4 regions of the Neorhizobium sp. NPDC001467 genome follow, and region 3 is predicted to be linked to each of the others. Evidence: predicted binding sites of a transcription regulator. Region 3 holds the regulator's gene; each other region holds the start of a gene.

Region 1 (5,354 bases), on a different contig from region 3:
TGGCCCACCAGTTCCTGCGCGGCTGCATGCATGGTTTCGTGGTCGAGATCCCTTGCGACCCACCAGGCCCGGCTCTTCTCCAGCGCCAGCGGCGCCGGGCGGTTGAGGATGCGGTAGAGATAGTGCCGCTTGAGCGCCGAAAAGCGCGCGTCGAAAGTCTCATCGACGGCCGCGACCTCGACGATCGACACCGCTTCCTGCGCCATCATCAGATGGGCATTGACGGCGTTGCGCAACTTGTAGGGCTGCCAGTCCCGCGCCAGGTCGGCATGGATGACCTGACCACGCGCATGCACGCCCGAATCCGTGCGACCTGCACCGCGGATCGAGATGGTCTCGCCGGTCAGCGCGAGGATCGCCTTCTCGATCGCCGACTGCGCGGAATGGCCGTTTTCCTGGCGCTGCCAGCCGACATAGGCGGTACCGTCATATTCGACGGTCATGCGGAAACGGGGCATCAGACGACCCCGACTATCGCCGGCATCGGCAGAACCGTGCCCGCAGCGATCGGTGTGCCGCGCCGGAAGTCGGCAGCATCGAGCGGTTTGCCGCCGGCCTTCTGCAGACGATCGAGACGAACCGCGCCGTCAGCGCAGGCAATCCGCAACGGTTCGCCATCCAGAACCTCGCCAGGCTGCCCTTGTCCTTCGGCGAGGGCAGACGCGAGGACCTTCACCCGTTCAGGCTTGCCGTTGACGTCCAGCTCGAACCACGCACCCGGAAAGGGTGACAGTCCCCGGATGTGGTTATGGACGTCGCGCGCCGGCTTCGAAAAATCGATACGGGTTTCGGCCTTGTCGATCTTGGCGGCGTAGAGAACGCCCTCTTCCGGCTGAGGCGTCAGCGGCAGGTCGTCGGCTTCAAGCTTCTCCATGGCTTCCACCATGGCGCGGGCACCGACCCGCATCAGCCGGTCATGCAGTTCGCCAGCCGTCATTGCCTCGCCGATCTCGACTTCCTTCGTCAGAGCCATCGGCCCGGTGTCGAGGCCTTTCTCCATCTTCATGACGATCATGCCGGTCCTGTCGTCGCCGGCCATGATGGCGCGCTGGATGGGCGCGGCCCCGCGCCAGCGTGGCAGAAGCGAGGCGTGACCATTATAGCAGCCGAGCCGTGTGCCTTCGAGAATGGCGACCGGGAGGAGCAACCCGTAGGCGACGACGACGGCGACATCGGCGTTGAATGCCCGGAACGTCTCGCGGTCTTCCTCGGCCTTGAAATTCAATGGCGTCAGCACCGGAGTGCCGAGCAGTTCAGCTGCCTGATGCACCCGCGACTTGGTAAGATCAAGCCCGCGCCGGCCCGCCGGGCGTGGCGGTTGACTGTACACGGCGACGATCTCGTGCCCGGCCTCCTTCAAGGCCCGCAGCGTCGGCACGGAAAAGTCCGGCGTACCCATGAAGATGATGCGAAGAGACATGGTCGAACCCGTCGTTGGTCATGGGCATGGTGGGACCGAAGCACTGTCACCCCGATCCTGAAGCGCCGCAGTCAGACCTTGGCCTTGGCGGCCTTGGTGAATTTCTTGATCACCATCTCGCGTTTCAGCCGCGAAATATGGTCGATGAAGAGAACGCCGTTCAGATGATCCAGTTCGTGCTGGAAACAGGTCGCCAGCAGGCCATCGGCTTCGAGCATGTGCTCCTTGCCGTCACGACCGATATGTTTCACCGTCACGGTCGCCGGGCGTTCCACCTCGGCATAATATTCCGGGATCGACAGGCAGCCTTCCTCGTAGACCGAACGATCATCCGAGGATTTCACGATTTCCGGGTTGATGAACACCATCGGCTGGGCCGGATCGCCTTCCTTGGCGATATCGATCACCAGAAGACGGCGCGGCACACCGATCTGGATCGCGGCAAGGCCAATGCCGGGCGCGTCATACATCGTCTCCAGCATGTCGTCGGCAAGCTTCAGCACCTCGTCGTCGACACGTTCGATGGGAGCGGAAACCGTGCGCAGCACAGGGTCGGGCAGGATAATAAGCGGCTTGATCGTCATGGCCTTCCCATTATCCCATCTTGTCGAACTGGAAAACAAAAATTGCATTCCGTGCCATGACCGGCGTGCGTGAGACGAAAAGCGGCCCCACTCGGATTGGACGCAGTTCTTTGTTCCTGTTTTGATCTTTCCAGGCTGCACAAATGTGCTAGGCTTGAGAAATGCAAACCCAACAGTCTCTCTCGGCAATGCTCTTCGCCAATCCCCTCCTAGCGGCAACAGCCGGTTTCGCCGTGCTTGTGTTCCTGTTCACTCTCGTGCTTCTGGTATCCGGTCGGCGCGCTTCCGTTCGCGAGCGGGAGGAAACGGCGCGCCGGGCGATGGAAGCCGATGCCCGACTGGGTGAGATGTTGAGGCTTCAATCGGAAATGCAGGGGCGGATGGCAGCCATGGGAGAGGCGCTTGGCCATCGCCAGGCGGAACTCAACCGCGCCGTCAACCAGCGTCTTGACGGCATGAGCCACCGGCTGGGAGCAACGATCACCGAGCAGACGAAATCCACCCACGACAATCTGCGCGCCCTGCAGGAACGGCTGGCCGTGATCGATGCCGCGCAGAACAATATCCAGACGTTGGCCAAGGATGTCGTCGGGCTGCAGGCGATCCTTTCCAACAAGCAGACGCGCGGCGCCTTCGGTCAGGGGCGGATGGAAACGATCGTTGCCGACGCCTTGCCGCAGGGGGCCTACGGGTTTCAGACCATGCTTTCCAACGGCACGCGGCCGGATTGCACGATTGCCATGCCCAATGGCGCACCTCCGCTCGTTGTAGATGCGAAATTTCCGCTGGAAGCCTGGAACGTGTTTCGCGAGGCGACCGACGCGGATCTGCGGCGCAATGCCGGCCAGCAGTTTCGTCGCGATCTTGAAGTTCACATCAAGGACATTGCTGAAAAATACCTCATTCACGGCGAGACCCAGGATACCGCCTTTCTGTTCGTGCCGTCAGAATCGATCTTTGCGGAGATCCATGAACATTTCGAAGGCGTGGTGCAGAAGGCGCAGCGCGCACGCATCGTCATCGTCTCGCCCTCGCTGCTGATGCTGTCCATTCAGGTCATCCAGGCCGTACTGAAGGACCAGCGCATGCGCGAACAGGCCCATCTGATCCAGGGCGAAGTGGCACTTCTGATGGAAGACCTCGGTCGGCTGGACGAGAGGACGCGGAAATTGCAGAGCCATTTCCTGGCTGCCCAGAAGGACGTCGAGCAGATCCTCACCTCTTCCGACAAGCTGAACCGTCGCGGCACAAGGATCAGCGCGCTGGAGCTTGAGGCTCCTGCCCCGCATCAGGCGGACGGGGAGAGCGCCAGGCTACAGCCGAAATCAGGGATCGAGAACCGCACTGGCCTTCTCAAGCTGAGAGTGGTTGACGAGGACTAACGCGGTCGGGCAGTGTCCGCCGCAGATTTTTGCTCCAGAACGCGCGCAGGCATGTCATGATCACTGTTCTCGGCTCCATCAATATGGACCTTATCGCCACCACGCCGCGTCTGCCGCAGCCGGGTGAAACCGTGGCCGGCACCGGCTTTGCCACAGCCGCCGGCGGCAAGGGCGCCAATCAGGCACTGGCGGCACGGCGCGCAGGCAGCGGCGTGCGCATGGCCGGTGCGGTGGGAGAGGACGAATTTGCCGGGCCGGCTCTGGAACTGCTGGATCAGGCCGGCGTCGACCTGACCGCCGTTGCCCGCAGCGATGCTCCGACCGGTACGGCGCAGATTCTGGTCGGCGGCGACGGCGAAAACATGATCGTCGTCGTGCCGGGCGCAAACGGCACGATCGACGACGATCAGGCACACAGGGCGGTCGGCACGATGAGGGCCGGAAGCCTGTTGATGCTACAACTGGAAATTCCTGCAGCCAGCGTCGAGCGGGCCCTGCTCTCCGCGCGCGCCCAACATATCGTCAGCATTCTCAACACAGCGCCTTTGACGCCGCAGGCCGCCGAACTGGCAACGCTTGCCGATATCGTCATCGCCAACGAGACGGAATTTTCCCTGCTGGTCGGCCGTCCGATCACGCAGGCCGACGCACGCGAGAGCGCCATGCGGGAATGGCATTCCGAACGGGGCCAGGCATTGATCGTCACACTTGGCGGGGAAGGCGTCATTGCCATCCGCAACGGCGTCATCCACACGGCCAAAGGGCTGGATATCAGGCCCGTCGATACGGTGGGCGCCGGCGACACGTTTTGCGGATATCTGGTGTCCGGACTGGAACAGGGGCTCGACTTTCCCGACGCGCTGCGCCGCGCCGCCATCGCCGGCTCGCTTGCCTGCATGAAAGCCGGTGCGCAGCCCTCTATCCCGAGCGCCGACGAGGTTGCCGCACATCTTTGATCGCTCGCCGCTGTCGGCGCAGCGACGCTTGCAGCGCGCGCTGAAATTTCCCATATGAATGTCACGGCCGCATGCCATTTCGGGTGCGGACAGGGTCGCTTGAATTCAAGGACTGAAGGACATGAGCCGAAGCACGACCTTTGCGAGCCCGTTGTTTCTGGGCTTTGACGCGATGGAGAAGACCATCGAACGTCTGGCCAAGGCCAATGACGGTTATCCACCCTACAATATCGAACGCATCGCGCCGGACGGCCGCGGCGTCGAGCGTTTGCGCATCACCATTGCCGTGGCGGGGTTTGCGGAAGAAGAGCTCGACGTTACCGTCGAGGAAAACCAGTTGATCATTCGCGGCCGGCAGGTCGAAGTGCCGGATCGCGACTATCTCTATCGCGGTATCGCCGCACGCCAGTTTCAGCGCGTTTTCGTGCTGGCGGACGGAATGCAGGTGGGCGGCGCTGGTCTGCGTAATGGCTTGCTGTCGGTCGATCTGATCCGTCCCGAACCTGAACGCATGGTGCGAAAAATTAACATTTCTGTCTCACAGTAGGTCAACGGCGACAATGCCGAAATGCCCTCAACCTGGAGGCCGGAATGCTGCTTAAAGAAGCAACTGCGCGCTTGACGCAGAATGAACTCGTTGATCTCGGGGCCGGTGAAGTCGGCTATATCCGCAAGGTGCGCTCCGAAGAGGTCTCCCGCTGCTTTCCGGAAGCCCCCGAAATCGATCCCGCTCTCGACCTTTGGGCACTGTTTGGCGCCGACGGCACGCCGATCCTGCTCAGCGACAACCGTTCCAGCACCTTCTTCAAGGCTGCCGAAGACGAGTTGCGTACCGTCAGCCTCCACTAAGACAGACCAGGAGGACAAGCGCGGCGGCTTGCAGCATTCGCGCCTTGACCTCCCGCATCGCCGCTGCGGGCCGACGCCTCAGACGCGCCGGAATGTCAGATAGGCGGACGATCGTCCTTCGCGCTTGGCCTTTGCCTCGTAACGCGTGCCGGGCCAGCCGGCG
Region 2 (5,354 bases), on a different contig from region 3:
CCGTCTCGATGATATCACCTGCTGCGGCAAGCATGGGAATGTCGCGCGTGCGGGCATAGTCGTGCAGGTTACGGATGGTCGTATCGCCTAGTCCGCGTTTGGGCGTGTTCACGATGCGCTCGAAGGCCAGATCGTCGGAGGACTGGCAGACGAGGCGGAAATAGGCCATCGCATCGCGCACTTCGAGACGCTCGTAAAAGCGCGGACCGCCGATGACGCGGTAATTGAGGCCGAGCGTGACGAAACGGTCTTCGAATTCGCGCATCTGGAAGGAGGCGCGCACGAGGATCGCCATGTCGTTCAACGCGTGCTTCTTGCCATCGGTGCTGTCGCCGCGTTGCAGCCGCTCGATTTCCTCGCCGACTGCGCGCGCTTCCTCTTCGGAATCCCAGGCGGCGTGCACCTGCACCTTCTCGTCATCCGGTTCTTGACGGTCGGTAAACAGCGTCTTGCCCAGGCGTCCTTCATTGTGGGCGATCAGATGACCGGCAGCGCCGAGAATATGCTCCGTGGAGCGATAGTTGCGCTCGAGCTTGATGACCTTGGCGCCGACGAAATCCTTTTCGAAGCGCAGGATATTGTCCACTTCGGCGCCACGCCAGCCATAGATCGACTGGTCGTCGTCACCCACGCAGCAGACATTCTGCGGAACGCCCTTCGGCCGCTGCGCAAGCAGCCTCAGCCACATGTACTGCGCGGTGTTGGTGTCCTGATACTCGTCCACCAGAATGTAACGAAAGCGCTCGTGATATTCCTTGAGCAGATCCGGCGCCTTGCGGAACAGTGCGATCGGATGCAGCAGAAGGTCGCCGAAATCGCAGGCGTTCAGCGTGCGCAGACGCGCCTGATAGGCAGCGTAGAGCTCGCGGCCCTTGCCGTTCGCAAAGGCGCGGGCATCGCCTTCCGGGATGTCTGGCGGAAGCAGCCCCTTGTTTTTCCAGCCGTCGATCATGCCCGCGAACTGCTTGGCCGGCCAGCGCTTGTCGTCGAGACCTTCGGCCTGGATCAGCTGCTTGATCAGCCGCACGACGTCGTCGGTGTCGAGAATGGTGAAGTCCGAGCGAAGGCCTACCAGCTCCGCATGACGGCGCAACAGTTTCACGCCGATCGAATGGAATGTGCCCAGCCACGGCATGCCTTCCACCGCGCCGCCGACGAGAACACCGATGCGCTCCTTCATCTCGCGTGCCGCCTTGTTGGTGAAGGTGACAGCAAGAATCTGGCTCGGCCATGCTTTTCCGGTCGCCAGAATATGGGCGATGCGGGTTGTCAGCACGCGCGTCTTGCCGGTGCCGGCACCGGCGAGAACGAGGACTGGGCCGTCTGTCGTCTCGACAGCCTCGCGTTGTTCCGGGTTGAGGCCCGACAGGTAGTCGATGGAAGGCCGGTTCTGATCGCGGGCGGCCATTGCGCGCGCCGCGATGCCAAGACCGCCCGCGGCTGGGCTGGCGGCATCCTCAGTCCGGCCGCGCTGCGGCTGGCGGCGGGGTTCCGGCTCTTCATCGAAGAACGGAATATCGTCGAAACTATTGCTCATGGGCGCCAATGTAGTGATTCGGAACCGAAAGGCCAGAAAGATGTTCTGCTTTCATTCCAACGCTGCGCCGTGACTGTGGACTTTTTCAGACCCGGCGCCGGGTAAAGTGAAAACCGCTGGCGCCGGGCGGGTGATGGTCATAGCCGCCCGTAGTTTTCCAAGCGGACATCCGCAGCCGACATATGCTTGCAATTTCGCGAGGTTACAAATCGGTAAGGTCGGCTGCGAAGCATTGCGCGGAACGGCCGAAGCGAACATAATTGTAGCCGTGCGACCTGCCTACTTACCTTGAATGCCGGAGAAATGCATGCGGATCGGAAACCAGCTCGTGATCTCGGCGGCGATGTTGCTTGCAGGCCTCTGTCTCTGGGTGTGGCTGTCGGCAGACGCCGGCCGTACGCTGGTTGCGATGGGTGTTCCCGAAGGCGCCGTCGCCAAGATCAATCCGGCCGTCAGCGAACCCGTCTCGGCGGAGCCGTCCTCCGGCAGCAGGGCGCCAGCCGGGACCCAACGCGGCGGCGGTGGGCAGCAAACGGTTCTGGTCGCTACACGCCCCGTTGGTAAGGGTGTTGTCAACGACCAGTTGTCGGCAATCGGCAGCGGCGAGGCTATCCAGTCGGTCATCGTCATGCCGCAGGCCTCCGGGACCATCAACGAAATTCACGTGAAGTCGGGCGATCGCGTCCGCAAGGGCACGGTTCTTGCCCAGCTCGACGATGATGAGCAGATCATCGTGCGCGATCAGGCACAGGTCGTGCTGCGCAGCGCCCGCGAAAAGTCGGACAGCTATTCGGCGCTGAAGAGCTTTTCGCGTCTCGAGGTTCTCGATGCGCAGATCGCCAAGGAAACCGCGCAGCTGACGCTCACCAATGCCGAACTGGCATTGAAGCGCCGTTCCGTGGTGGCGCCGATCGATGGCATTGTCGGCATCGTGGCTGTCAATATCGGCGACAACGTTACCACCACGAGCAATATCGTTCAGCTGGATAACCGCGAGCAATTGCTGGTGGACTTCTGGGCGCCGGAACGGTTTGCCGTGCAGGTCAAGGTCGGCATGCCGGTCGAGGCGACGTCCGCCTCGCGTCCGGGCCGCGTGTTCGAGGGCGAAGTCGAGGCGGTCGACAACCGTGTCGATCCGGCCAGCCGCACCATCCGGATCCGGGCCAAGATCGACAACGAGGACGATCTTCTGCGCGCCGGCATGTCGTTCGGCGTAACGATGCGTTTTCCCGGCGAAACCTATGCCTCCGTCGATCCGCTTTCGGTCCAGTGGGACAGCAAGGGCTCGTTCGTGTGGCAGATCGTCGACAAGAAGTCGGTGAAGGCCCGCGTGCGCATCATTCAGCGCAATCCCGACGCCATTCTCGTCGCCGGGGACGTGAAGGAGGGCGACATGGTCGCGACCGAAGGCCTGCAACGTGTTCGCGAAAACGGCACGGTGCGCGTGGCCGGTGAAAAGACGCCGGAGGTCGCCAGCCGATGAGCATCAACGACGAGAGCGAACACATGTCCGGCCACGGCAAAAGCGCTGACAGCCAGAAGAGTTTCACGGCATTGTTCGTGCGTCGCCCGGTGCTCGCTGCCGTCTTGAACACGCTGTTGGTGGTCGCCGGTCTGGCGGCCCTCGTCGGTATCGAAGTGCGCGAACTTCCGGACGTCGACCAACCGGTCATCAGCGTGCGCACCACCTATGACGGCGCCTCGGCCCAGACGATGGACCAGGAAGTCACCGACGTCATCGAGGGCGCAGTCGCTCGCGTCAGCGGCCTTAAGTCCATTTCTTCGGTTTCCGATTTCGGCCAGAGCCGCGTCACGCTGGAATTCAGCGACACGGCCGATCTGGCGGTGGCCGCCAACGACGTGCGGGATGCGCTGGGTCGCGTCACCAACCAGTTGCCGGAGGATGCCGACGAACCCCGCATCATCAAGGCCGACAGCGACAGCCAGCCGATCATGCGTCTCGCCGTCACTTCCACGACGCTGTCGATGGAAGATCTGACGCTTCTGGTCGATAATGAAATCTCCGACCGTCTGGCGGCCGTCGACGGTGTCGCCGATGTCGAGCTCTACGGCGATCAGGAAAAGGTTTTTCGTGTCGATGTCGACCAGGAAGCGCTGGCGGGCCGCGGGCTGACGATCGCCGATCTTTCCAACGCGCTGTCGACCGCCGCACTTGATGTGCCGGCCGGATCACTGGAATCCTCGACGCAGGATATCATCGTCCGCGCCACCGCCAATCTCACAACGCCGCACGATTTCGAAAACGTCCTGATCGGCGACAATGTTCGCATCCGCGACGTGGCGACCGTCATGCTCGGTCCGGACGACGGCACCACCGCTTTGCGGTCCAACGGCGTCCCGGGCGTGGGTCTCGGTGTCCTGCGCCAAGCGCAGTCGAACACCCTGAACATTTCCGAAGGGGTTAAGGCTGCGGTTGCCGCCCTGCAGCCGACCCTGCCGGAAGGAACGCGCATCGCCATCACCAGCGACGATGCCGTCTTCATCGACGGCGCGCTGCATGAAGTCGAGATCGCGCTCGGCCTTTCCAGCCTGATCGTCGTCGTGGTCATCTATCTCTTCCTGCGCGACTGGAAGGCGACGCTGATCCCGGCGCTGACGATCCCGGTGGCGCTGATCGGCACGTTGGTGGCGATCTACATGGTCGGCTTTTCCATCAATATCCTGACGCTGCTCGCCATCGTGCTGGCCACCGGTCTGGTGGTGGACGACGCGATCGTGGTTCTCGAAAACATCGTGCGCCGGCGCGCCGAAGGCATGGGACCGCGCGCCGCTGCCGTGCTTGGCACGCAGGAAGTGTTTTTCGCCGTGCTAGCAACGACCGCCACGCTTGCTGCCGTCTTCATTCCGCTCTCCTTCCTACCAGGCCAGATGGGGGGCTTGTTCCGCGAGTTCGGTTTCGTGCTGGCCTTTGCCGTCGGCCTGTCGTCGATCACGGCGCTGACGCTCTGCCCGATGCTGGCGTCGCGCATGCTGACCAAGCCGATGCGCGAGGATCACGGCATGCTCGGCCGCTTCGGCGGTGTCCTGGGCGGCCTTTACACCCGCAGCCTCAGCGCCTGCCTGAATGCGCCACTCGCCGTCATCATCATCGGTCTGCTCATCGCCGGCGTCGCCTATACGATGTTCGGCAGGGTGCACAGCGAACTGACGCCGCAGGAAGACCGCGCCATGGTCATGCTGCGCGCTACTGCACCGGAAGGCGTCAGCCTCGAATATACCCGCGACAAGCTTCAACTGATCGAGGAAAAGCTGCAGCCGCTGCGTGACAGCGGCGAGATCCAGAACATCTTTTCCATTTCGGGGCAGGGTGGCGCGTCCAACAGCGGCTTCATGGTGCTGACGCTGGCACCGTGGAATGAACGTGAGCGCACACAGGCGGACATCGTAAAGGATATCAATGCCGCCGTTTCCACTGTTCCGGCGCTGCGCGCCAATGCCATTCAGCAGAACAGCCTACGTATTCGCGGTGCCGGCAATGGCCTGCAGATGGCGTTGGTGGGCACCAATCACGAGGCCCTGACGGCATCGGCACAGAAGCTGATCGAGGCGCTGCGGGAAACCAACCTGTTCGATACGCCGCGTCTTAACGACGAGCCGAACCAGGCGCAGATCTTTGTCACCGTCAATCGCGAGCGGGCGTCCGATCTCGGTATCGATATCAAGGCGCTCGGCACTTCCATTCAGTCGCTCCTGGAAGGCAGGTCGGTCGTCGATGTCTTCGTTGATGGCGAGGCGATCCCGGTCAAGCTGAAATCGACGACACGGCCACTGGATGACCCGACGGATCTTGAAAACA
Region 3 (5,354 bases):
GCGACTGTCGCCGCCATCGGGGCCCGCTTTGCCCGGTCTCGCCGATTTTGCATTCGCCGGCTATTTCGATGGCGTCGGGGCGATCGGGTTCTTTTACGGTGCCCCGGCGCTTGTTGGCGGGAAGGTCGAACCCACATGGGCGCAAATGCTGGAGCGGACGGTATTCACTTGGCGCAGCACGATTGCAGACCGCATCCGACAGACCGTGCCGGGAGATGCCGGCGCCTTTGCGGCGGCCATCGTCACCGACGAGCGGCGTGCCATTTCGGCTGAGACCACCGAGGCGCTGCGCCTGTCGGGTCTTGCCCATATCGTTGCGATCTCGGGTCTGAACATGGCGCTGGCGGCCGGTATCTTCTTCGTTGGCCTGCGCAGTCTGTTCGGCCTCATGCCGGCGTTTGCGCAGGCGTTCCCCGTCAAGAAACTGGCAGCGGCAGCCGCGCTTGTGATGGCGACCGGCTATTATCTCATCTCCGGCTTCGGCGTGTCGGCCGAGCGCGCCTATATCATGATGGCAATCATGCTGATCGCCGTCTTTTTCGACAGGCCTGCGATCAGCATGCGCAATGTGGCGCTTTCGGCTCTCATCGTTCTCGCACTGTCGCCCTCCGAGATCCTGGGCCCCAGCTTCCAGATGTCGTTTGCGGCAACCGTTGCGCTGGTCGCCGGCTATTCCGCCTGGAGCCGAGGGCGCGCCGATGACGACGACCCGCCCTGGCGCCCGGCGGCGTTGAAACCGGTATTTGCGGTCGGCAGCCTGTTTGCCGGCGTCTTTGTGACCTCGCTGATCGGCGCCCTGTCGACCGCGATCTTCTCGATCGACCATTTCCACCGCGTCGCCACTTATGGGCTGGCCGCCAATCTGGCGGCCATGCCGTTCGTCTCCTTCGTGGTCATGCCATTCGGCCTTATCGCAATGCTGTTGATGCCGGTCGGGCTGGATGGGCCGTTCCTGCAGGTGATGGGAACGGGGCTCGACGGTGTCATCATCATTGCCAAGACGGTCGCCGGCTGGGGTGGCGATGTCTCCGTCGGCCGCCAACCCGCGGCCTTCCTTCCGGTCGCAACGCTCGGTTTCCTGGTGCTCACCCTGCCGCGCACCCGCCTGTCCGTCATCGGGCTTCCGGTGGTTGCCGCCGCATTGTTGCTGTCGTGGCAGGCCAGGCGGGAGCCGGCGCCCGACCTCCTTGTTTCCGAGGATGCCAGCCTTGTCGCCATTCTAAATGCGGGCGAAGTGGCAGCTAGCCGCACGCGCCCACCGAACTTCATTTATGCGCAATGGAAACATGCTCTTTCCTTGCCGCAGGCCACGCCCCCGACATTGCTTGATGTCTCGGAACCAGGCGCCTCGAAGGCCGTGGCCATACAATCCCGAGCCTTTGAACCCAGGCCGCAGCGACCGACCGATGTGCGAAAGGCGCCCGCACAGGAGGCGACGCCCGGTACGAAAACGACAAACGCCGTCTCCGTTGCATCCACTGCAATGTTGACAGGAGGGAACGAACCGGGACTTAGCGTGACCTTGACAGACGGAGAAGCCGGGAACCGCGAAGCGACCGGAACGGAGGGCGCTCCTGTGACGGTGGACGTGGTCGGCACAGGAGCCGAGGCAGACATCGCGTCAAAGCCCATTGTCGGCACCAAGTCCGTGATGGCGCCAAAGCCCAGCGCGGGGGCCAAGGCGGAAGTTACGCCAACGGCGACCGGAGAGGTCAAGGATCAGTTCGGGGTAAGCGCGACGCCGAAAGCGCCAGCCACGCGTCGGCCGCCACTGACACCGGAAGAAATCACCCGTGCTCGGCAGTCGATGCAAAAGGCACTCGCTACCGGAGCAAACGCCTTTACCTGCGCCGGGCGCTCATGGTGCGTAGCGCATCCGCCCAATGGTCCGACAATTGCCGTAGTGGAGGATGCGCGATTTGCCGGAGCGGCCTGCGATGTGGCGCAGGTCGTCATCGCTGCGCGTGCCCGTTACCCACGCTGCCGATCCGGCGCAATGATGATCAATGGTGAGGCGCTGAGACGCACAGGCGCGCTCGAAATTCGTTTCAACCGATCCGCCGATCCGCGCGGATGGTCCGTGGCTGCGGCCAAAGCCGGTGCGGCCCGATCATGGGACAGGCACCGCCATTATGACTGGCGACGCAACCTGTATGACGCGGGCCTGCAGGAACCGCTGCGGTCCCTCGTCGGCGCAACCGATTTCAATGATAGCGGCGAATGAGGCCGACCAGCTTTCCCTGCACCTTGACCCGTTCCTGCGGGAAAATACGCGTCTCATAGGCGGGATTGGCAGCTTCGAGTGCAATCGATGCGCCCTTGCGGCGGAACCGCTTGAGCGTCGCCTCTTCATCATCGACCAGCGCCACGACGATATCGCCCGGCGTTGCGGTATTGCCGTTGCGGATGATGACGGTGTCGCCATCCAGAATGCCGGCCTCGATCATCGAATCGCCGCGCACTTCCAGAGCATAATGCTCGCCGTTACCGAGCATTTCCGGCGGCACGGCGATTTCATGCGTCGTGTTCTGGATTGCCGAGATCGGCACACCGGCTGCGATGCGCCCCATCACCGGCACGGTGGTTGCCGACATCCGATCGTTGACGGCCGGCGGTGACGTGGCCGGCTTTACCGGTGCCACCTTGCCGAGACTGCCTTCGATGACGCTTGGTGCGAAAGGCTTGCGCGGCTGCGGCGCGCTATTATAGGCCTCCGGCAGCTTGATGACTTCCAGCGCACGGGCGCGGTTCGGCAGACGCCGGATGAAGCCGCGTTCCTCCAGCGCCGTGATCAATCGATGAATGCCCGATTTGGACGCCAGGTCCAGTGCATCCTTCATTTCGTCGAAAGACGGAGGAACGCCGGACTCCTTCATCCGTTCGTGAATAAACAGAAGCAGTTCCTGCTGTTTGCGGGTGAGCATGGCCGGGTCCTTGAATCGGAAACAAATCCAGAACAGACACTATATGTTCCATGTGTGTTCCGCAAGAGCATAAAATTGGGAGCGGCAAAGCCGTAGCTTTCTGCGCAAAGGGCGGGATGATCTATCTTGCCGTGACATGCGCGATGCTTGCTGCTAATGACGCGGTTACGAACAAGGCGACCACGACATCAGCCGTGATCCCATGCTTGGATATTTGACGTGCTTTTGAGGAGTGAACATGGCTGTCAGCGCCAAGGCCGAAGTAACCGTCGGCGAGGGGGCCAAGCAGGTCCTGTTTTCCAATAGCAAGAAGCTCTCGCTCATTGCCGGCCCCTGTCAGATGGAAAGCCGGGATCATGCTTTCATGATCGCTGGCACGCTGTCGGAACTGTGCGAAAAGCTCGGCATCGGCCTCGTTTACAAATCCTCGTTCGACAAGGCCAACCGCACCTCGATTGCCGGCAAGCGTGGCATCGGGCTGGAAAGTGCGATGGAAATCTTTGCCGATCTCAAGGCGGAATTCGGGTTTCCGGTGCTGACCGACATTCACACCGAAGAGCAATGCGAGGTCGTTGCCCGGACGGTCGATATTCTGCAGATCCCAGCCTTCCTGTCGCGTCAGACCGATCTTCTGGTCGCTGCCGCAAAGACCGGCCGCGCCATCAATGTCAAAAAGGGCCAGTTCCTGGCACCGTGGGACATGAAGAACGTACAGGCCAAGTTCACGGAAAGCGGCAATGGCAACGTCCTTTTGTGCGAGCGCGGCGCCTCGTTCGGTTACAATACGCTGGTGTCCGACATGCGCTCGCTGCCGATCATGGCGTCGCTCGGCTCGCCCGTCGTGTTCGATGCAACCCATTCCGTGCAGCAGCCGGGTGGGCAGGGCGGTTCGAGCGGGGGGCAGCGCGAATTCGTCGAAACGCTGGCGCGCGCCGCAGTGGCGGTCGGTGTTGCCGGCGTCTTCATCGAAACCCATGAGGATCCGGATAATGCACCGTCGGATGGGCCCAATATGGTGCATCTGAAGGATATGCCGAAGCTGCTTGAGAAGCTGCTGGCGCTCGATGCCATTGCCAAGGCTGCATAAGGCGCGGGGGCGGTATGTGACCCCTTGCCCCCATCCAAAGCCGACACATCCGGGCTGTAAAAGAGCCGACCTGTAATTGCCCTGTCATTGAATGTGAGCCATTTTCAGTGACCGCATGACGTCAACCTGAGGAGAGACCATTGACCGCCATTACCGATATCATTGCCCGCGAAATCCTCGACAGCCGCGGCAACGCGACCGTTGAGGTCGACGTCTATCTCGAAGACGGTACGATGGGCCGTGCCGCCGTCCCCTCGGGCGCTTCTACCGGCGCGCACGAAGCCGTCGAGCTCCGCGATGGCGGCAGCCGTTACGGCGGCAAGGGCGTGCTGAAGGCCGTGGAGGCCGTCAATACTGAAATTTTTGACGCCATTGGCGGTTTCGACGCCGAAAGCCAGATCCATGTCGACAAGACCATGATCGCGCTCGACGGCACGCCGAACAAGTCACGCCTTGGCGCCAACGCCATTCTGGGCGTCTCGCTTGCCGTCGCCAAGGCTGCCGCCGAATCGTCCGGCCTGCCGCTTTACCGCTATATTGGCGGTGCAGCCGCCCACGTCCTGCCGGTCCCGATGATGAACATCATCAATGGCGGCGCCCATGCCGACAACCCCATCGATTTCCAGGAATTCATGGTCCTGCCGGTTGGTGCGGAAACGCTGGCGGATGCCGTGCGCATCGGCTCGGAAATCTTCCATGTCCTGAAGAAGGAACTCGGCGCTCAGGGTCACAATACCAATGTTGGCGACGAAGGCGGCTTTGCGCCGGGCCTCAAGAGCGCGCCGGAAGCGCTCGATTTCATCATGAAGTCTGTCGAAAAGGCCGGCTACAAGCCGGGTGAGGACGTGTTCCTTGCCCTGGATTGCGCCTCGACCGAATTCTTCAAGAACGGCAAGTACGAGATGGAAGGCGAGGGCCGCACGCTCGAGCCGGAAGCCATGGCCGATTACCTGGCGGAACTCGCCGGTCGCTACCCGATCATCTCGATCGAGGACGGCATGGCCGAAGACGATTGGGCTGGCTGGAAGTACCTGACCGACAAGATCGGCGACAAGGTGCAACTGGTCGGAGACGATCTGTTCGTCACCAACTCGGCCCGTCTGCGCGACGGCATCAAGATGGGCACCGCAAACTCGATCCTCGTCAAGGTCAATCAGATCGGTTCGCTGACCGAAACGCTCGACGCCGTCGAGACGGCACATAAGGCGCGTTACACCGCCGTCATGTCGCACCGTTCGGGCGAGACCGAAGATTCGACCATTGCCGATCTCGCCGTCGCCACCAATTGCGGACAGATCAAGACCGGCTCGTTGTCGCGCTCGGATCGTCTGGCGAAGTACAAC
Region 4 (5,354 bases), on a different contig from region 3:
CTTCCTGGCCGGCCGTCGTTCCAGCAGTTCCTTCAGGAACTGACCGGTATAGGACCGCTTCTCCTTGACCACCTGTTCCGGCGTGCCCTGCGCGACGATCTCGCCGCCGCCCGTGCCCCCTTCGGGACCGATGTCGATCACCCAGTCGGCGGTCTTGATGACTTCGAGATTGTGTTCGATCACAACAACGGAATTGCCCTGGTTGACCAGTTCATGCAGCATTTCCAGCAGCTTCGCCACATCATGAAAATGCAGGCCCGTCGTCGGTTCGTCGAGAATGTAAAGCGTGCGACCGGTCGACCGCTTCGACAATTCCTTGGCGAGCTTGACGCGCTGCGCCTCGCCACCCGAAAGCGTGTTCGCCTGCTGGCCGACCTTGATGTAACCGAGGCCGACATCGAACAGCGCCTGCAGCTTGTCGCGCACGGCCGGAACGGCAGAGAAGAACTCCACGCCTTCCTCGACCGTCATGTCCAGAACGTCGGCGATTGACTTGCCCTTAAAATGCACGTCCAGCGTTTCGCGATTGTAGCGTTTGCCGTGGCAGACATCGCAGGTGACATAGACGTCGGGCAGAAAGTGCATTTCGATCTTGATGACGCCATCGCCCTGGCAGGCCTCGCAGCGACCGCCCTTGACGTTGAACGAGAAGCGGCCCGGCGCATAGCCGCGCGCCTTGGCTTCGGGCAGGCCGGCAAACCAGTCGCGGATCGGCGTGAAGGCGCCAGTATAGGTGGCGGGATTCGAACGCGGTGTGCGGCCGATCGGCGACTGGTCGATATCGATGACCTTGTCAATGTGTTCGAAACCGTCGATGCGGTCATGTTCGGCCGGAATTTCGCGCGCGCCCATGACGCGGCGCGCCGCAGATTTGTACAGCGTCTCGATGAGGAAGGTGGACTTGCCGCCACCCGATACGCCTGTGACGGCCGTAAAGACGCCGAGCGGAACGGCCGCCGTGACATTCCTAAGGTTGTTGCCACGCGCGCCGACAACCTTGATTTCCTTGCCCTTCTTGGGCTTGCGGCGCTCGGCAGGTACAGCCACGCCGAGCTTGCCGGACAGGTATTTCCCGGTGAGGGATTTCGGATTGGCCATGACTTGCTTCGGCGTGCCTTCGGCAACGACGGTCCCGCCATGAATGCCGGCAGCGGGACCGATGTCGACGACATAGTCGGCCGTCAGGATCGCATCCTCGTCATGCTCCACGACGATCACGGTATTGCCGATATCGCGAAGATGTTTCAGCGTTTCGAGCAGGCGGGCATTATCGCGTTGGTGCAGGCCGATCGACGGTTCGTCGAGAACATAAAGAACGCCGGTGAGGCCCGATCCGATCTGCGATGCCAGCCGGATGCGCTGGCTTTCGCCGCCCGACAAAGTGCCGGAATTACGTGACAGACTGAGATAATCAAGGCCGACATCGTTGAGAAACTGCAGACGCTCGCGAATTTCCTTGAGGATGCGGACCGCAATCTCGTTCTGCTTGGCGTTCAGATGGTCGGGCAGGGCGGAGAACCAGTCGCGCGCCGTCTTGATCGACATCTCGGTGATCTGGCCTATATGCAGCTTGTTGATCTTCACCGCGAGGGCTTCGGGCTTGAGCCGATAGCCGGCGCAGGCCGGGCAGGGCGCTGCCGACATATAGCGCTCGATCTCCTCACGCGCCCAGGCACTGTCGGTCTCTTTCCAGCGGCGCTCGAGGTTCGGCACGATGCCTTCGAATGTCTTGGTCGTCTTGTAGGAGCGGGCGCCGTCGGCGTAGCTGAATTCAATCTTCTCCTCGGTGCCCTGCAGAATGGCTTTCTGTGCCTCTCTGGACAGCTTTTCCCAGCGATCGGACAGTTTGAAGCCGAACACCTTTCCCAGCCCTTCGAGCGTCTGGTTGTAATAGGGCGACGAGGATTTCGCCCATGGCGCAATGGCGCCGTCCTTCAGTGTGCGACCGGGTTCCGGCACGATCAGGTTTTCGTCCACCTTCTGCTGCGAGCCGAGACCGTCGCAGGTCGGGCAGGCGCCAAAGGGATTGTTGAACGAAAAAAGGCGCGGCTCTATTTCCGGGATGGTGAAACCGGAGACCGGGCAGGCGAATTTTTCGGAAAACAGCACACGCTCATGGGTCTCGTTGAGCGACTTGTTGGCCGAACCGCCGGCCGCCGTTTCGCTGGCGGGCAGCGGCTTGTCGGCAAATTCCGCGATTGCCAGCCCGTCGGCGAGTTTCAGCGAAGTCTCGAAACTGTCGGCCAGGCGGGCGGCAATATCGGCGCGCACGACCAAGCGGTCGACGACGACGTCGATATCGTGCTTGTACTTCTTGTCGAGCGGCGGCACGTCGGCGATTTCGTAGAACTGGCCGTCGACCTTGACGCGCTGAAAGCCCTTCTTCATCAGCTCGGCGAGTTCCTTTTTGTACTCGCCCTTGCGACCGCGGATCATCGGCGCAAGGATGTAAAGGCGGGCGCCTTCCTCGAAATCGAGGACGCGATCGACCATCTGGCTGACCGTCTGACTTTCGATCGGCAGGCCCGTCGCGGGCGAATAGGGAGTGCCGACGCGCGCGAACAGGAGGCGCATATAGTCGTAGATTTCGGTCACGGTGCCGACAGTCGAGCGCGGGTTGCGGGAGGTCGTCTTCTGTTCGATCGAGATTGCGGGCGACAGGCCGTCGATCTGGTCGACATCCGGCTTCTGCATCATTTCGAGGAACTGCCGGGCATAGGCCGACAAGCTCTCGACATAGCGCCGCTGGCCTTCAGCGTAAATCGTGTCGAAGGCGAGAGACGACTTGCCCGACCCGGACAGGCCGGTCATCACGATCAGCGAGTTTCGGGGCAGATCGAGATCGATACCCTTGAGATTATGTTCACGCGCGCCACGAATGGAGATCGTCTTGAGTTCGCTCATTGCCAAAGCCTGATGGGAGGGATGGCTCCCTATGTAGTGACTGAAATTCAGGTGTCGAGGTGGAAACGACACCATGCGCAGGTCGTTCCCGATTCCGTTGACTTGACTATAGGAATAAACTAGAACAAATAAAGAACAATTTTTGAGGGGACCGAAACGCGAATTGCCGGTTCCGACTTTTGCTTGTGGATTACCGTGCTCGAGGTCGCATCGCACCGCCCGGATAGTCTAAGGTGACCCATTGAATTTGAGCCGCGCTGGCGGCGGACGAGGTGATTTATCATGGCAGGTAGCGTCAACAAGGTGATCCTGATCGGCAATGTCGGCGCCGATCCCGAAATCCGTCGGACCCAGGACGGCCGTCCGATCGCCAATCTGCGGATTGCCACGTCGGAAAGCTGGCGTGACCGCAATTCCGGCGAGCGCAAGGAAAAGACCGAGTGGCACAGCGTCGTGGTATTCAACGAGGGGCTCTGCAAGGTCGTCGAACAATATGTGAAGAAAGGCGCCAAGCTTTATATCGAGGGCGCGCTTCAGACCCGCAAATGGCAGGACCAGCAGGGGCAGGATCGGTATTCGACTGAAGTCGTGCTGCAGGGGTTCAACTCGACCCTGACAATGCTTGACGGGCGCGGCGGCGAGGGCGGCGGTGACCGTGGTGGTTATGGCGGCGGTCGCGGCAGTTCCGCCGGTGGCAATGATTACGGTGGCGGCGGCGACTTTGGCGGCGGTTACGGTGGTGGCGGAGACGATTACGGTCGTCCGTCCGGCGGCGGCAACCGCGGCGGCCAGTCCTCCGGCGGTGGCGGTGGTTTTTCCCGCGATCTCGACGACGATATTCCGTTCTGATGATAAGGCGCCGCGAGGCGCCTTTTTCGTGATCAGTGTAGGAAGGTGCGGGTCAGGACGGTACGGCGAAAGCCTATCATGCCGGTCACCACGAGACGGCTATGTGGGGAACGTACTGGCCCTCATCCACGACGTCTTCGCGACTTCCCGGATTGACGGCGTAGCCGTGGCAGCCTGGTCTGTCGGCGTAGCAGAGGCAATCTCAACCTGACTGATCTCCCCGCGCTCCAGTGCTTGTGCCGGTCATCTGTTCGCCCTCTTTGGCGGCTTTCCTGGTGGACGCGATCTCCCAGCGCATTCTCGAGATGAGCGAACATGCAGCCAACACCTCACCCTGCGTCGTCACGCAGCGGCAGTTCGTAAGATCGCCCATCGGGGGTGAGAGGCCTATAGATTGAAGGCCGAACGGATACCGTCCACGGCGAACTGTACCGAAAGCGCAGCAAGGATAACGCCGAGCAGGCGTGTCAGCAGGGCGCGGCCTGTGATGCCGAGAAACCGATCCAGGGCAGGGGCGATCATCAGCGCCGCGAAGACGGCCAGCATGGAGACGCCGAGAACGGCAATCAGGATGGCGCGATCGAGCGGCGCGCTGAAGCTGCCGGCCAGGAGCACGGTCGCCGAAATAGCGCCAGGCCCGGAAATCAGAGGCAGGGCCAGCGGAAAGATCGCGATGTTGCGGATGTGATCCACCGTCACCGCCGTCTCGGAGGTCTTCTCCTTGCGATCATTGCGGCGTTCAAAGATCATCTCGAAAGCGATCCAGAACAGAAGCAGGCCGCCCGCGATACGGAAGGCGCCCATGGAAATCCCGAGAAAACCGAGAAGCTGCGCGCCCACCAGCGCAAAACCGGCCAGAATTCCGAAAGCGGTAACGGTGCCAAGCATGGCGACGTGGCGCCGCTGGGCGGCATCCATGCCGACCGTCAGGCCGACGAAAAGCGGCGCCAGGCCGGGTGGGTCGAGCGTGACCAGCAATGTCGTCAGCGCGTTGAGGATCGTGTCGATCGTTACCATCTAAAGCCTTGTTCCCGCATGCTTGCCGTCAATCTGAAAGCTTGTTAGGACAGGCCGTTCATGGGGGAAACCCCATTCGCGGGCGCTCTCCACAGACAAAGATGGCCGAGGCCGCCGATAACCTGTAAAAGCCTGTTCACAACACGTCCCGAAATTGGCGTCTGGAGCAGCCTTCCGCTATAAAGCGTCAACCGATTCCGAACAGGATCCTAACCGATTTGACTGATCAAAGCACACCCGGCGGCGGAAAGCTGCCACCCGGCATCGAACCCATTTCGATCATGGAGGAAATGCAGCGCTCCTATCTCGATTACGCGATGAGCGTGATCGTCAGCCGCGCTCTTCCGGATGTCCGCGACGGCTTGAAGCCGGTTCATCGCCGTATCCTCTACGGCATGTCCGAACTTGGTATCGACTGGAACAAGAAATACGTCAAATGTGCCCGCGTGACCGGGGACGTGATGGGTAAATATCACCCGCACGGCAATACGGCGATCTATGACGCACTGGCGCGCATGGCGCAGGACTGGTCGCTTCGCCTGCCACTGATCGATGGTCAGGGCAATTTCGGCTCTGTCGACGGT

What was found. The regulator LexA, encoded in region 3, represses DNA repair genes until DNA is damaged. The targets are predictions, from matches to a motif close to TGTTCNNNNTGTGTTCNG.
Region 1: the regulator LexA is predicted to act here: its motif matches at 2,116-2,133, upstream of ACQKKX_RS16955 (DNA recombination protein RmuC).
Region 2: the regulator LexA is predicted to act here: its motif matches at 1,579-1,596, upstream of ACQKKX_RS04165 (ATP-dependent helicase).
Region 4: the regulator LexA is predicted to act here: its motif matches at 3,025-3,042, upstream of uvrA (excinuclease ABC subunit UvrA).

The regions. Positions count from the first base shown of each region.
Region 1 covers NZ_JBNNPS010000009.1:128,311-133,664, forward strand. Annotated here, with positions in the region: gene truA (tRNA pseudouridine(38-40) synthase TruA) at 1-458, opposite strand, end outside; gene fmt (methionyl-tRNA formyltransferase) at 458-1,420, opposite strand; gene def (peptide deformylase) at 1,492-2,004, opposite strand; gene ACQKKX_RS16955 (DNA recombination protein RmuC) at 2,166-3,386, shown strand; gene ACQKKX_RS16960 (ribokinase) at 3,443-4,342, shown strand; gene ACQKKX_RS16965 (Hsp20 family protein) at 4,464-4,889, shown strand; gene ACQKKX_RS16970 (DUF1150 family protein) at 4,934-5,191, shown strand; gene trmB (tRNA (guanosine(46)-N7)-methyltransferase TrmB) at 5,270-5,354, opposite strand, start outside.
Region 2 covers NZ_JBNNPS010000001.1:839,923-845,276, forward strand. Annotated here, with positions in the region: gene ACQKKX_RS04165 (ATP-dependent helicase) at 1-1,537, opposite strand, end outside; gene ACQKKX_RS04170 (efflux RND transporter periplasmic adaptor subunit) at 1,845-3,020, shown strand; gene ACQKKX_RS04175 (efflux RND transporter permease subunit) at 3,044-5,354, shown strand, end outside.
Region 3 covers NZ_JBNNPS010000003.1:208,010-213,363, forward strand. Annotated here, with positions in the region: gene ACQKKX_RS09490 (ComEC/Rec2 family competence protein) at 1-2,224, shown strand, start outside; gene lexA (transcriptional repressor LexA) at 2,205-2,924, opposite strand; gene kdsA (3-deoxy-8-phosphooctulonate synthase) at 3,163-4,011, shown strand; gene eno (phosphopyruvate hydratase) at 4,152-5,354, shown strand, end outside.
Region 4 covers NZ_JBNNPS010000011.1:111,132-116,485, forward strand. Annotated here, with positions in the region: gene uvrA (excinuclease ABC subunit UvrA) at 1-2,904, opposite strand, end outside; gene ACQKKX_RS18310 (single-stranded DNA-binding protein) at 3,187-3,753, shown strand; gene ACQKKX_RS18315 (MarC family protein) at 4,141-4,770, opposite strand; gene gyrA (DNA gyrase subunit A) at 4,989-5,354, shown strand, end outside.